Regions from separate parts of the Citrobacter sp. MNAZ 1397 genome, predicted to be linked through region 1. Evidence: predicted binding sites of a transcription regulator. Region 1 holds the regulator's gene; each other region holds the start of a gene.

Evidence for each region. The regulator PurR, encoded in region 1, represses purine synthesis genes. The targets are predictions, from matches to a motif close to CANGCAAACGTTTGCNTG.
Region 2: tusA (sulfurtransferase TusA) is a predicted target of PurR. The motif match lies at 1,725-1,742, and genes of this name have one in related genera.
Region 3: L2097_RS13900 (nucleoside-specific channel-forming protein Tsx) is a predicted target of PurR. The motif match lies at 1,548-1,565, and genes of this name have one in related genera.
Region 4: L2097_RS23710 (NCS2 family permease) is a predicted target of PurR. The motif match lies at 1,893-1,910, and genes of this name have one in related genera.

What each region holds. Positions count from the first base shown of each region.
Region 1 covers NZ_JAKIVH010000001.1:1,048,951-1,052,059, forward strand. Annotated here, with positions in the region: gene punR (DNA-binding transcriptional activator PunR) at 49-960, shown strand; gene purR (HTH-type transcriptional repressor PurR) at 977-2,002, opposite strand; gene cydH (cytochrome bd-I oxidase subunit CydH) at 2,301-2,390, shown strand; gene L2097_RS04830 (MFS transporter) at 2,557-3,109, shown strand, end outside.
Region 2 covers NZ_JAKIVH010000003.1:309,210-312,318, forward strand. Annotated here, with positions in the region: gene L2097_RS18655 (MFS transporter) at 1-196, shown strand, start outside; gene L2097_RS18660 (DcrB family lipoprotein) at 197-757, opposite strand; gene L2097_RS18665 (7-cyano-7-deazaguanine/7-aminomethyl-7-deazaguanine transporter) at 831-1,496, opposite strand; gene tusA (sulfurtransferase TusA) at 1,802-2,047, shown strand; gene L2097_RS18675 (TRAP transporter substrate-binding protein) at 2,234-3,109, shown strand, end outside.
Region 3 covers NZ_JAKIVH010000001.1:2,953,328-2,956,436, forward strand. Annotated here, with positions in the region: gene ribD (bifunctional diaminohydroxyphosphoribosylaminopyrimidine deaminase/5-amino-6-(5-phosphoribosylamino)uracil reductase RibD) at 1-259, opposite strand, end outside; gene nrdR (transcriptional regulator NrdR) at 262-711, opposite strand; gene L2097_RS13895 (SadB/YajI family lipoprotein) at 865-1,407, shown strand; gene L2097_RS13900 (nucleoside-specific channel-forming protein Tsx) at 1,704-2,582, shown strand; gene yajD (HNH nuclease YajD) at 2,694-3,041, opposite strand.
Region 4 covers NZ_JAKIVH010000008.1:38,360-41,468, reverse strand. Annotated here, with positions in the region: gene L2097_RS23715 (NADPH-dependent FMN reductase) at 1-376, shown strand, start outside; gene L2097_RS23710 (NCS2 family permease) at 455-1,792, opposite strand; gene yieH (6-phosphogluconate phosphatase) at 1,961-2,626, shown strand; gene L2097_RS23700 (esterase) at 2,666-3,109, opposite strand, start outside.

The sequences.
Region 1 (3,109 bases):
GAAACGCTAATATTTGTCCGGTGGTTTCAAAATTTTTGCAGGCAGATTATGTGGTCAGAATATTCCCTTGAAGTGGTTGATGCCGTGGCCCGAAATGGCAGCTTTAGCGGTGCGGCGCAGGAGTTACATCGTGTGCCTTCTGCGGTCAGCTATACCGTACGTCAACTTGAAGAGTGGCTGGCGGTGCCGTTGTTTGAACGACGTCATCGGGATGTCGAATTGACGCCCGCTGGCGTGTGGTTTTTGAAAGAGGGTCGTTCTGTTATCAAAAAAATGCAGATCACCCGTCAACAGTGTCAGCAAATTGCCAACGGCTGGCGGGGGCAGTTATCCATCGCCGTTGATAACATCGTTAAACCGGAACGTACGCGGCAGATGATTGTCGATTTCTATCGCCATTTTAGCGATGTCGAACTGCTGGTTTCCCAGGAGGTGTTTAACGGTGTGTGGGATGCCCTGGCCGATGGACGTGTTGAACTGGCTATCGGCGCAACCCAGGCGATCCCGGTCGGGGGTCGTTATACCTTTCGCGATATGGGCATGTTGAGCTGGAAATGCGTGGTCGCTCGCCATCATCCGCTGGCGGCGATGGCATCGCCGCTCAGTGATGATACGTTACGGAACTGGCCATCTCTGGTACGCGAAGATACCTCCCGTTCGCTGCCTAAACGCATCACCTGGCTTTTGGATAATCAGAAGCGGGTCGTCGCGCCTGACTGGGAATCATCTGCGGCCTGCTTGTCTGCCGGGCTGTGTATCGGGATGGTGCCTGCGCATTTCGCCCGACCGTGGATTGATCGCGGTGAGTGGGTTGCGCTGGCACTCGAAAATCCTTTCCCGGACGCCGCCTGTTGTCTGACCTGGCAGCAGAATGACGCTTCACCGGCGCTGAGCTGGTTACTGGATTATCTGGGCGACAGCGAAACGCTGAACAGGGAATGGCTGCGGGAGCAGGAATGAACTGCTCCCGGCAGGATCAACGGCGATAGTCGCGGAAAGGACCGTCGGCAACCGAGCGGCGTTCAATCAGGCGTGGATGCACTTCAATAGACTGCGACTCTTCACGCTTGTTTACTATGCGGTCCAACAGCATGTTAAACGCGGTTTCACCCAGCGAGTCTTTCGGTTGGTGGATAGTCGTCAGTGAAGGGGTAAAGAAACGTGAATTGCGCACATTATCATAACCGATCACCGAAATATCCTGCGGCACGCGCAGACCCATTTCATCGGCCGCGCACAACGCGCCCATCGCCATAATGTCACCACCGCAGAATACCGCGGTCGGGCGAGAAGACTGGGTCAATATCTGTTGCATTGCACGATAGCCAGACTCCGGCTCAAAATCACCCTGCACAATCCAGCTTTCCGGTACGGTGATGTGGGCCTCTTCCATCGCTTTCATAAAGCCGCTAAGACGACCCGCGCCCGTGTTGCGCTCTAATGGCCCAGGGATAACGCCAATCTCGCGATGGCCCCGTTCAATCAGGTAACGACCAGCCATATAGCCGCCGGCAAAGGCGTTATCGATTACCGTATCGGTAAAATCGGCTTTTGCTTCACCCCAGTCCATTACCACCATAGGAATGTGGCGATACTCTTCCAGCATGCTGAGTAGCGATTCCGGATATTCAGAACACATGACCAGCAGGCCATCGACACGTTTTTGCGCCATCATGGACAGATAGGCGCGCTGTTTTTCCAGGTTGTTCCAGGCATTGCCGAGAATAAGGGTGTAGCCTTTCTGGAAACAATTTTTCTCGACTGCTTCAATGATCTCGGCGAAATAAGCCGCTTCGCTACTGGTCGCCAGCAAGCCAATAGATTTGGTGTGATTAACTTTCAAACTGCGGGCAACCGCGCTGGGAGAGTAGTGTAACTCTTTAATCGCTGCCCAGACCGCGTTACGCGTCTCTTCTGCAACGAAACGCGTCTTGTTAATTACATGTGATACGGTTGTGGTGGAAACGTTTGCTCGCTTCGCTACGTCTTTAATCGTTGCCATCAGATCTTACTCCAGACCATATCGTAAACTCCTGATAATACATAAGGTAAACGTTTGCCTTCCATCACCCTGTACCCATAGAAGGGATTGCAATACGCCGGGAAAAAGACACTGGACGTCAGGAGGGGAGTCAATGGCCGGTACGCTAATAAATTTAGCGTCGAATTTTGTCTGATCTTGGCCAAAAGGGGAAGTGCTAAAACGTGTATCACTCTAAATCCTGCAAGATTTTTACGTTTATTTGTGCAAAAATGCGTTACATCACTTTTTGTGTGGGAATTAATAAGGAGAAAAATTGATGAGCACCGACCTGAAGTTTTCTTTAGTAACTACCGTAATTGTACTTGCTCTGATTGTTGCTGGCGGACTGACTGCCGCACTGCATTGATTTATCCCGGGGGAGAGCCCTCTTTCCCCCGTCTCTCTCCCCGATTGTCATCAAATTGGCAATAGTCTTTTCCCATTTCGCTAACTTCTGTTTTTTGTGATTAATGTCATACTTTTGACTTCTGTGACGGTGTCGCGCGTCGACACGGCAATTCCGGAGTCTATTTATGAAGATCAATTTCCCACTGCTTGCCCTGGCGATTGGCGCTTTCGGCATCGGTACGACCGAATTTTCACCCATGGGGTTACTCCCCGTTATCGCCCAGGGCGTGGATGTCTCGATCCCGGCAGCGGGTATGCTTATTAGCGCCTATGCCATTGGCGTCATGGTTGGCGCACCGTTAATGACGTTGCTGCTTTCACATCGGGGGCGACGTAATGCGCTGGTATTTCTGATGGCGATTTTTACCCTCGGGAACGTACTGTCGGCGCTTTCACCTGATTACACAACATTAATGCTCTCGCGGATCATTACCAGTCTGAACCATGGCGCTTTCTTTGGGCTTGGTTCTGTGGTGGCCGCAAGCGTGGTGGCAAAAGAAAAACAGGCCAGCGCAGTGGCCACTATGTTTATGGGGCTGACTATCGCCAATATCGGCGGTGTGCCTGCAGCAACCTGGCTGGGCGGGGCGATTGGCTGGCGCATGTCGTTCCTTGCCACTGCGGGGCTGGGTATCATAGCTATGGTCAGTCTCTACTTTTCATTGCCGAAAGGTCGCG
Region 2 (3,109 bases), on a different contig from region 1:
TAATCAGGGCGCGGCACTGGGCACGTATACGGTATTTATGGATATGTCGCTCGGGATAACCGGGCCGCTTGCCGGGCTGTTAATGGCATGGTCGGGGGTATCGATGGTGTATCTGCTGACGGCGGTGTTGGTGGCGGGGGCGTTATTGCTGACGTGGCGGCTAAAAAAACGGCCTCCACTGGAGGCCGCTTCCTGATTACTTGATGACCAGGGTGTTAACAATGTTTTCCGCGGCAGTCTGTGCCTGCTGCTGGTTATCCGCCGGCAGCGTTACCTGCAAGGTCAGCAGTTTGTTATCCACTTTACCCAGCACCACGGTAGACCAGGCCGTTTGACCTTTGGCGGAGATGATGCTGTCGAGCTGCTGCATTTTCTGGCCTTTCAGCTCGATAGATTTGTTGGTCACCACCTGCAACTGCGGGTCGCGGTTGCGCTGCTGGTCTTCCAGGCGTTTTGCCAGCGTATCCAGCCCTTCCTGGGTGTCGTCGCCCACAATCACAATGACCGCTTTCTGACCGGTTGAGTCAGAGTAAACGTGCATATTATTAGATTGCGTACCCAGTTTGCCGCTTTGATCGGTCATGTCTGCGGGCAGCGAGAAGCTGAGTTTGCCATCGAGCAGCGTCACCGGCTGCCCGGTCGCGTTGCTTTCTGCGGAAGCCCCCTGTGCGGGCGTTTTCTTGCTGTCGCTGTTGTCGCAGGCTGCCAGACCCATTACCAGCAGGCCAATACCGACATATTTAACCAGATTGCGCATTGACTTCTTCCTTTCGATAAACAGCCATAACGGCTCATGCGGGCCATCTTACCACAACTGTCATCGCGTACTCTTAACTGGCCTGTAACGCTGAGATTTCAGATTTGTCTGCCAGCCTTTTCAACAGCATATTCAACAACACACCGTACATGGGCAGGAAGAAGGCGATACTGATAATGACCTTGAAGGCGTAATCCACCAGCGCGATTTCCATCCAATGCTCGGCCATAAACGGGTCCGGGCTGTGCCAGAAGGCGATGAAGAAAAAGGCGAGGGTATCGCTGGCATTACCGAACACCGTGGAGGCCGCAGGAGCCATCCACCAGCGTTTGTTCTGACGCAGACGGTTAAAGACATGCACGTCGAGGATCTGCCCCAGCGCGTAGGCCATAAAACTCGCGGTGGCGATACGGGCGACGAACAGATTGAAATGGGTCAGCGCTTCGAAGCCCTGCCAGCTTCCCATATAAAACAGTGAAGAGATGCCGTAGGAGATAACCAGTGCCGGGATCATCACCGCGAATATAATCCGCCGTGCCAGTGGCGCGCCAAAAATACGTACGGTCAAATCCGTCGCGAGGAAAATAAACGGGAAACTGAATGCGCCCCAGGTGGTATGGAAACCGAAAATGCTAACCGGTAGCTGCACCAGGTAGTTACTGGAAGTGATCACCAGAAGGTGAAAAAGGGATAACCAGAACAGCGCTTTCATGCGCTGAGTTTGTGAAAACTGCGTCATATTGTGACCTTTTTAGTGTTTGGGGTGAGGGAACCCAATAAATATGTAACGCGTTATTTTATCTGCCGTTTTGACCTTGTTCAGCGCGCGTCATCCTCACGTAAGCCGTGTAGGTGGCGTTGCCTGTGCGCGGGTCTCAATCAAACGGCTGTGCAAAAAACGCGTGTTGATACTGTGCAAAGCCGCAGAATGATACTGCAACACTCCGGCGATGCAATGGTTATTTTTAACGCAATCGTTAACCTGGCTTGCGTCATAAAATGGGCAGCGTAAACTAATGCCGTTTTTTCCCGTGTGAGACGAAAATGAGCGACCTCTTTACTACCGCCGATCATACCCTTGACGCGCTGGGCCTGCGTTGCCCTGAGCCGGTGATGATGGTGCGCAAAACCGTACGCAACATGCAGCCGGGTGAAACCCTGCTGGTGATTGCCGACGATCCGGCGACCACCCGTGACATTCCGGGTTTCTGCCGTTTTATGGAACACGAACTGGTGGCCCATGAGACGCAATCGCTGCCGTATCGCTATCTGGTGCGTAAAGGACAATAACTCCCCCTGACAGGCCGCGTTTTTACGCCGTTTGCGATCTTTGCCACCATTCTAAACCGTTGTTTCATTTTTTAGCGCTTTTTGTGAGGCGCTTCACCCTCCCTTTTCCAGCGGTAGTCTAGGTTTTAAGCGTAAAAATAAAACATTGTTTTAACATTTACCTTTCACTACCCTGGAGAAGACCCGATGAAAACGACTTTCAAGCCGTTGCTGGCCGCGTTGTGCCTGTCCACCGTGTCACTGTTTTCTGTATCCGCTGTTAATGCGCAGACGATCAAAGCTGCTGATGTGCATCCGGAAGGCTACCCCAATATTGTTGCTGTGCAGAACATGGGTGAAAAACTCAAACAACAAACAGACGGCAAGCTGGAAATTAAAGTTTTTCCTGGCGGCGTCCTGGGCGATGAAAAACAGATGATCGAGCAGGCGCAAATGGGCGCCATCGATATGATTCGCGTCTCGATGGCACCCGTCGCCGCCATTCTCCCGGATATTGAAGTGTTCACCCTGCCATACGTATTTCGTGATGAAGACCATATGCATAAGGTTATCGATGGCGATATCGGTAAACAGATTGGCGATAAGCTGACGGCCAACCCCAAATCCCGGCTGGTATTTCTGGGCTGGATGGACTCCGGTACGCGTAATCTCATCACCAAAAAACCAGTGGTGAAGCCTGAGGATTTGAACGGAATGAAAATTCGCGTCCAGGGCAGTCCCGTCGCACTGGCAACGTTAAAACAAATGGGCGCTAATTCGGTGGCGATGGGGGTGAGTGAGGTCTATAGCGGCATGCAAACCGGCGTGATTGACGGCGCGGAAAATAACCCGCCGACGTTTATCGCCCATAACTATATGCCGGTTGCCAAAAACTATACCCTCAGCGGCCACTTTATTACCCCCGAAATGCTGCTCTACTCGAAAGTGAAATGGGACAAACTCAGCGCCGATGACCAGAAAAAAATCCTTACCCTGGCGCGTGAAGCCCAGTTCGAACAGCGCAAACTCTGGGAAGCCTATACCCAGCAGGCACTGGATAAAATGAAAGCAGGCGGCGTGCAA
Region 3 (3,109 bases), 1.9 Mb from region 1:
CTTCGCAACATGGCGGTGTACGACCATGATGGCTGCACGGTTCGAGCGTCACATACGCGGTCGCACCGCGCGCGCGCTCACCCGCCATTCGCAATGCATGTACCTCAGCGTGCGGCTCACCCGCACGATAGTGGAAGCCTTCGCCGACAATTTCGCCGTTATTCACGATCACGCATCCGACATTGGGGTTCGGATGGGTGGTAAAACGTCCGCGTTGCGCCAGTTTTAGCGCGCGGGCCATGTACATTTCGTCCTGCATGATCAGTCCTGTAAACGGGCGATCTCTTCGCCGAACTCTTTAATGTCCTCGAAGCTGCGATACACCGACGCAAAGCGGATATAAGCAACTTTATCGAGCTTTTTCAGCTGTTCCATGACCAGATTACCGATCATTTTGCTGGGGACTTCACGCTCGCCGGTCGCACGTAATTGTGACTTGATGTGATTTAACGCCATTTCAACGTCATCGGAGCTCACCGGACGCTTTTCCAACGCTTTTAACATGCCGCTGCGTAGCTTATCTTCGTTGAACGGTTCTCGAACCTCATTACTTTTAACAACGCGCGGCATGACAAGCTCTGCCACTTCAAAAGTGGTGAAACGTTCATTGCATACCAGACACTGGCGACGGCGACGGACAGACGAACCTTCACCGACAAGGCGAGAATCAATTACTTTGGTATCCACGGCGAAACAGAATGGGCAATGCATACGACGTCCTGGCGAGTGAGTTAACTGAAATCTATTTTACCCTGAACTGGCATGACAACAAAGACGAGCCGATTTTGAGACAATGGATAGATGGCAACCCAGCCGTTGCGATCTACCATTAAGAACATCCTCATCTTCAAGGAAACAGACAGAATGACAAGACGTTACCTAAGATCCCTGTTGCTGGGAAGCGTTTTCGCCCTTAGCGCCTGTGCGCAGCAAAGCGAGGTCCGCCAATTGCATCAGGATGTCAGTACCCTGAACAAGGAAATGACCAAACTGAACAAAGAAACGGTGAAAATCACCCAGCAAAACGCGCTGAATGCAAAATCCAGCAACGGCGTCTATCTACTGCCGGGTTCCAACACCCCTGCCCGACTGAACAGTCAGATCGGTATGTTGCGTATGACCCTGAAAGACATCACGCCAAATGCGAACGGCACGCGGGCCACGCTGCGTATTCAGGGAGAGTCTAACGACCCGCTCCCGGCATTCAGCGGCACAGTAGAGTGGGGAGAAATTCAGGGCACTACTCAGAACTATCAGGAAGTTAACGTGCAAAACCAGCTAATTAGCGCACCGGCCAGCACGCTGGCACCAAGCGATGTGGATGTCGCGCTACAGCTCAATGGTATTACGCCAGAGCAGTTAGGTTTTGTTCGTATCCACGATATTCAACCCGCCAGTCCGCAGTAATTTTTCCCGGCGACACTGTCGCGCTTATTCACACTTTGTTACGCCTGCACACCCTCCGGATGAAAATCTGGTGGGTGTCATTTATTGGCAACAATGATGATCATCAGTACAATCCCTGCTGCTGAATGCACGTAAACGTGAACGCAATCGATTACGTGTGTTTCAGTAATGTGAAACAACACATATTTTTGTGAGCAAGGATACTTATAATAAGCCCGCAGAAACATGAAATATTTAGAAACGCAATGCGTGCATTCTTTCATTCCCGTAAGGGATCTCTTATCAGTGGCATAATTATGAAGAAAACATTACTCGCAGCCGGCGCTGCACTGGCTTTTTCGACCTCTTTCTCCGTGAATGCAGCGGATAACAGCAAACCGGAATACGTGTCTGACTGGTGGCACCAGAGCGTTAACGTGGTAGGCAGCTATCACACCCGCTTCGGACCGCAAATTCGTAACGATACCTACCTGGAATATGAAGCATTTGCGAAAAAAGACTGGTTCGATTTTTATGGTTATGCCGATGCCCCGGTCTTCTTCGGCGGTAACACCGAAGCAAAAGGTATCTGGAACCACGGTTCTCCGTTGTTCATGGAAATCGAACCGCGTTTCTCTATTGATAAACTGACCGGTACCGACCTGAGCTTCGGTCCGTTCAAAGAGTGGTATTTCGCGAACAACTACATCTATGACATGGGTCGCAATGCATCCGGCCGCCAGAGCACCTGGTACATGGGTCTGGGTACCGATATCAATACCGGTCTGCCGATGAGCCTGTCTCTGAACGTGTACGCGAAATACCAATGGCAGAACTACGGTGCAGAAAACCAGAACGACTGGGACGGTTACCGTTTCAAAGTGAAATACTTTGTGCCGATCACCTCCCTGTGGGGCGGCAACCTGAGCTATATCGGTTTCACCAACTTTGACTGGGGTTCAGACCTGGGCGATAAGAGCGCATACGCTGAAAACGGCATCAAACAGCGCACCAACAACTCCATCGCGTCCAGCCACATCCTGTCTCTGAGCTACGATCACTGGCACTACTCCGCTGTTGCGCGTTACTGGCACAATGGTGGTCAGTGGAATAACGATGCCGACCTGGTCTGGATGAAAGAGAACGTCCGCTCTACCGGTTGGGGTGGCTACCTGGTTGTGGGTTACAATTTCTAAATGAAGTTATCCTTCATCCTGCCCGGATGACCTGAATAGAAAAAGCACCGAACGAGACGCTCATCGGTGCTTTTTTTTATCCATTCCGATCCGTTTACGCAGTAAGACCTTTTACTTTTTCTTATTTAACATCGCTTTCAGATCGGCAAAGGGATTATACGTCGCCTCGCCAATATCCTTCTGCGCATCCTCGCCCGCAACAACCGTAGAACCGTACTGATCCGCTTCGGTATATTTTGAATGCTCATGATCGTGGCAGAACAGGCAAAGAAGCTCCCAGTTGCTGCCATCTTCCGGGTTGTTCGTATGATCGTGATCGATATGGTGAACGGTGAGTTCTCGCAGATTTGAATAGACAAATTCACGCGAGCAGCGACCGCACACCCACGGGAACAGTTTTAATGCCTTTTCACGGTAGCCGCTTTCCAGCCGCGTATAGTTTTTCGGGATAATCGCCATAAGTCAGTCAGTACCTGGGTCAATGGTGGATGCGGCTAGTTTCGCGTGCCACCACGTTTTTAGCAATG
Region 4 (3,109 bases), on a different contig from region 1:
AGAGATCGCACAACAGATTCGCGAGGCGGATGGGGTGGTCATTGTGACGCCGGAATATAACTATTCCGTACCCGGCGGGCTGAAAAACGCCATCGACTGGCTCTCACGTCTTCCTGAACAGCCGCTGTCCGGCAAACCGGTGCTTATCCAGACCAGCTCAATGGGCGCGATTGGCGGCGCGCGTTGCCAGTATCACCTGCGGCAAATTCTGGTCTTCCTTGATGCCATGGTGATGAACAAACCGGAATTTATGGGCGGCGTGATTCAGAGCAAAGTCGATCAGCAAACGGGAGAAGTGGTCGATCAGAGTACACGCGATCATCTGACCGGGCAGTTGATGGCATTTGGCGATTACATCAGGCGGGTAAAAGCGTAAGCAAAGTGCGGGCTGATGCCCTCTCCCACGGAGAGGGCGCAAACACGAAAGCCCTTTTCTTCGAAAAGGGCTTACTGCTTATTTGGCGTCGATAAAGACAATTTTCAGCACGAACAGCACCGCAACCACAACCACACACGGGCTGAGGTCACGCAGGCGACCGGTGAACAGCTTCATCACACAGTAAGAGATAAAGCCCAGCGCGATACCTTCGGTAATCGAGAAGCTGAACGGCATCATTACGGCGGTAATAAATGCCGGGACGGCTTCGGTCAGGTCATCCCACTTCACGCGAGAAAGGCTGGATGTCATCAGGACACCAACATAAATCAGCGCGCCCGCAGCAGCATAAGCAGGAACCATTCCGGCCAACGGTGACAGGAAGATAACCAGCAGGAACAGGATGCCGACGACAACAGCCGTCAGGCCTGTGCGGCCACCAACAGAGACGCCGGAAGAGGATTCGATATAGGCGGTCACCGAAGAGGTACCGATGAACGAACCTGCCACGGAAGAGATACTGTCGACATACAGCGCCTGCTTCATGCGCGGGAATTTACCGTTCTCATCAACCAGACCCGCTTTGTCAGTTACACCGAGCAGGGTACCGGAGGAGTCAAAGAGGTTAACCAGCATAAAGGAGAAGATAACGCCTGCCAGGCCAATGTTGAATGAACCGGCCAGGTCAACGTTACCCACTACGCTCGCCACGCTCGGCGGCGCAGAAATAATCCCGTGATACTGCACGTCACCCATCATCCAGCCCAGCAGGGTGGTCACGACGATAGAAATCAGTACCGCAGCGTGAATATTGCGGGAAGCCAGAACAGCAATGATGAAGAAGCCCAGAACACCCAGCAGAACACTATGAGATGTCAGGTTACCAATCGCCACCAGGGTATCTTTGTTCGGGACAATCACACCGGCGTTTTTCAGGCCCATCATGCCGATAAACAGACCAATACCGCTGGTGATGCCCACACGCAGGCTGACCGGAATGTTAGCAATCATCCAGTAACGCACGCGAAAGATAGTCAGCAACAGCAGACCGACTGCGCCCCAGAAAATCGCGCCCATACCAATCTGCCAGGACAACCCCATCGCACCAACAACCACAAACGCGAAGAAAGCGTTCAGGCCCATCGCGGGTGCCAGCGCAACCGGCAGGTTAGCAAACAGCCCCATCAGGATACTGCCGAACGCGGCAATCAGACAGGTGGTGACGAATACCGCACTGGTGTCCATCCCGGCGACACCCAAAATCTGCGGGTTAACAAAAACGATGTAAACCATCGTCAAAAACGTGGTGAAACCGGCGATCACTTCGGTGCGTGCCGACGTGCCATGTTCACGCAGTTTAAACACGCGCTCAAGCAACCCTTGGCTCGACGCCTGGGTAGTGTGTTGTTGGCTCATTATCAATTTCCGAACAAGGAGGGAAAATTCGTCGCTATCCTATACCAAAATGAGACAATGTTGACGGTTATCACACACTTTTTTTCATTGAATTTGCTTATACGGCAACGATTGCGTGGGGTAATCTGCCTTAAGTAAACGATAAACTTGCAAGTTACAGGAAATCACATGTCCCAAATAGAAGCAGTATTTTTCGACTGTGACGGCACCCTGGTCGACAGTGAAGTCATCTGTTCGCGCGCATATGTGCATATGTTTAAAGAATTTGGCATCACGCTCGATCTTGAAGAGGTGTTCAAACGTTTCAAAGGGATGAAACTCTACGAGATCATTGAGGTGACAGGTGAAGAACACGGCGTGACGCTGGATAAGACCAAGCTGGAGCCGGTTTTTCGCAGCGAAGTGGCGCGGCTGTTTGATTCCGAGCTGGAAATCATTCCGGGGGCGAAGGAGTTACTCGATGCGGTCAGCGTGCCTGTTTGCGTGGTCTCTAACGGGCCGGTAAGCAAAATGGAACACTCTCTTGGCAAAACAGGCCTTCTGCACCATTTCCCGGAACGCCTGTTTAGCGGCTACGATATTCAACGCTGGAAGCCGGACCCGGAACTGATGTTCCATGCGGCAAAAGCGCTGAATGTGAATACGACACGCTGCATTCTGATTGATGACTCGGTGGCGGGCGCGCAATCGGGTATCGCAGCGGGCATGGAAGTCTTTTATTTCTGTGCCGATCCGCACAACAAACCGATCGACCATCCGCAGGTGACCACGTTCACCGAACTGTCGCAACTCCCGGCATTGTGGAAAGCGCGCGGCTGGAACATTACGCGCTAACGGTAAACGCCTCCCCCATAACAGGAGAGGCGTAATGCATCACTTAAACAGTTTCTGCACAAACTCGGCATAAGCCGGACGCCAGACATCCATTTCGTGGTTCAGGCCAGGGTACATTTTATAGTCAAACTTGATACCCTGTTTTTCCAGGTCGGTTTTCAGTCCGGCAATATCTTTCCCGGTAACAGAATCTTTTTCGCCGACCACTACCGTGAAGTTATGCAGTTGCTTATTGATCTCCTGAGGTTTATTGAGCTGAGCGGTAACACCGGCATCCGGAACGGTGGTGGTGGTCACGCCGCTGAATGTTGCCAGCCAGCCAAAGCTATCCAGATGGTTCATCCCGGATACCAGCGCCTGATAACCGCCCTGCGATAAGCCAGCCAGCGCGCGTCCGTTTGCATCTTTACGCACGTTAAACCGTGCATCGACCATCGGTATAATGTCATGCATCAACTCGCGATCGGCCGCTTTCGCATTGAG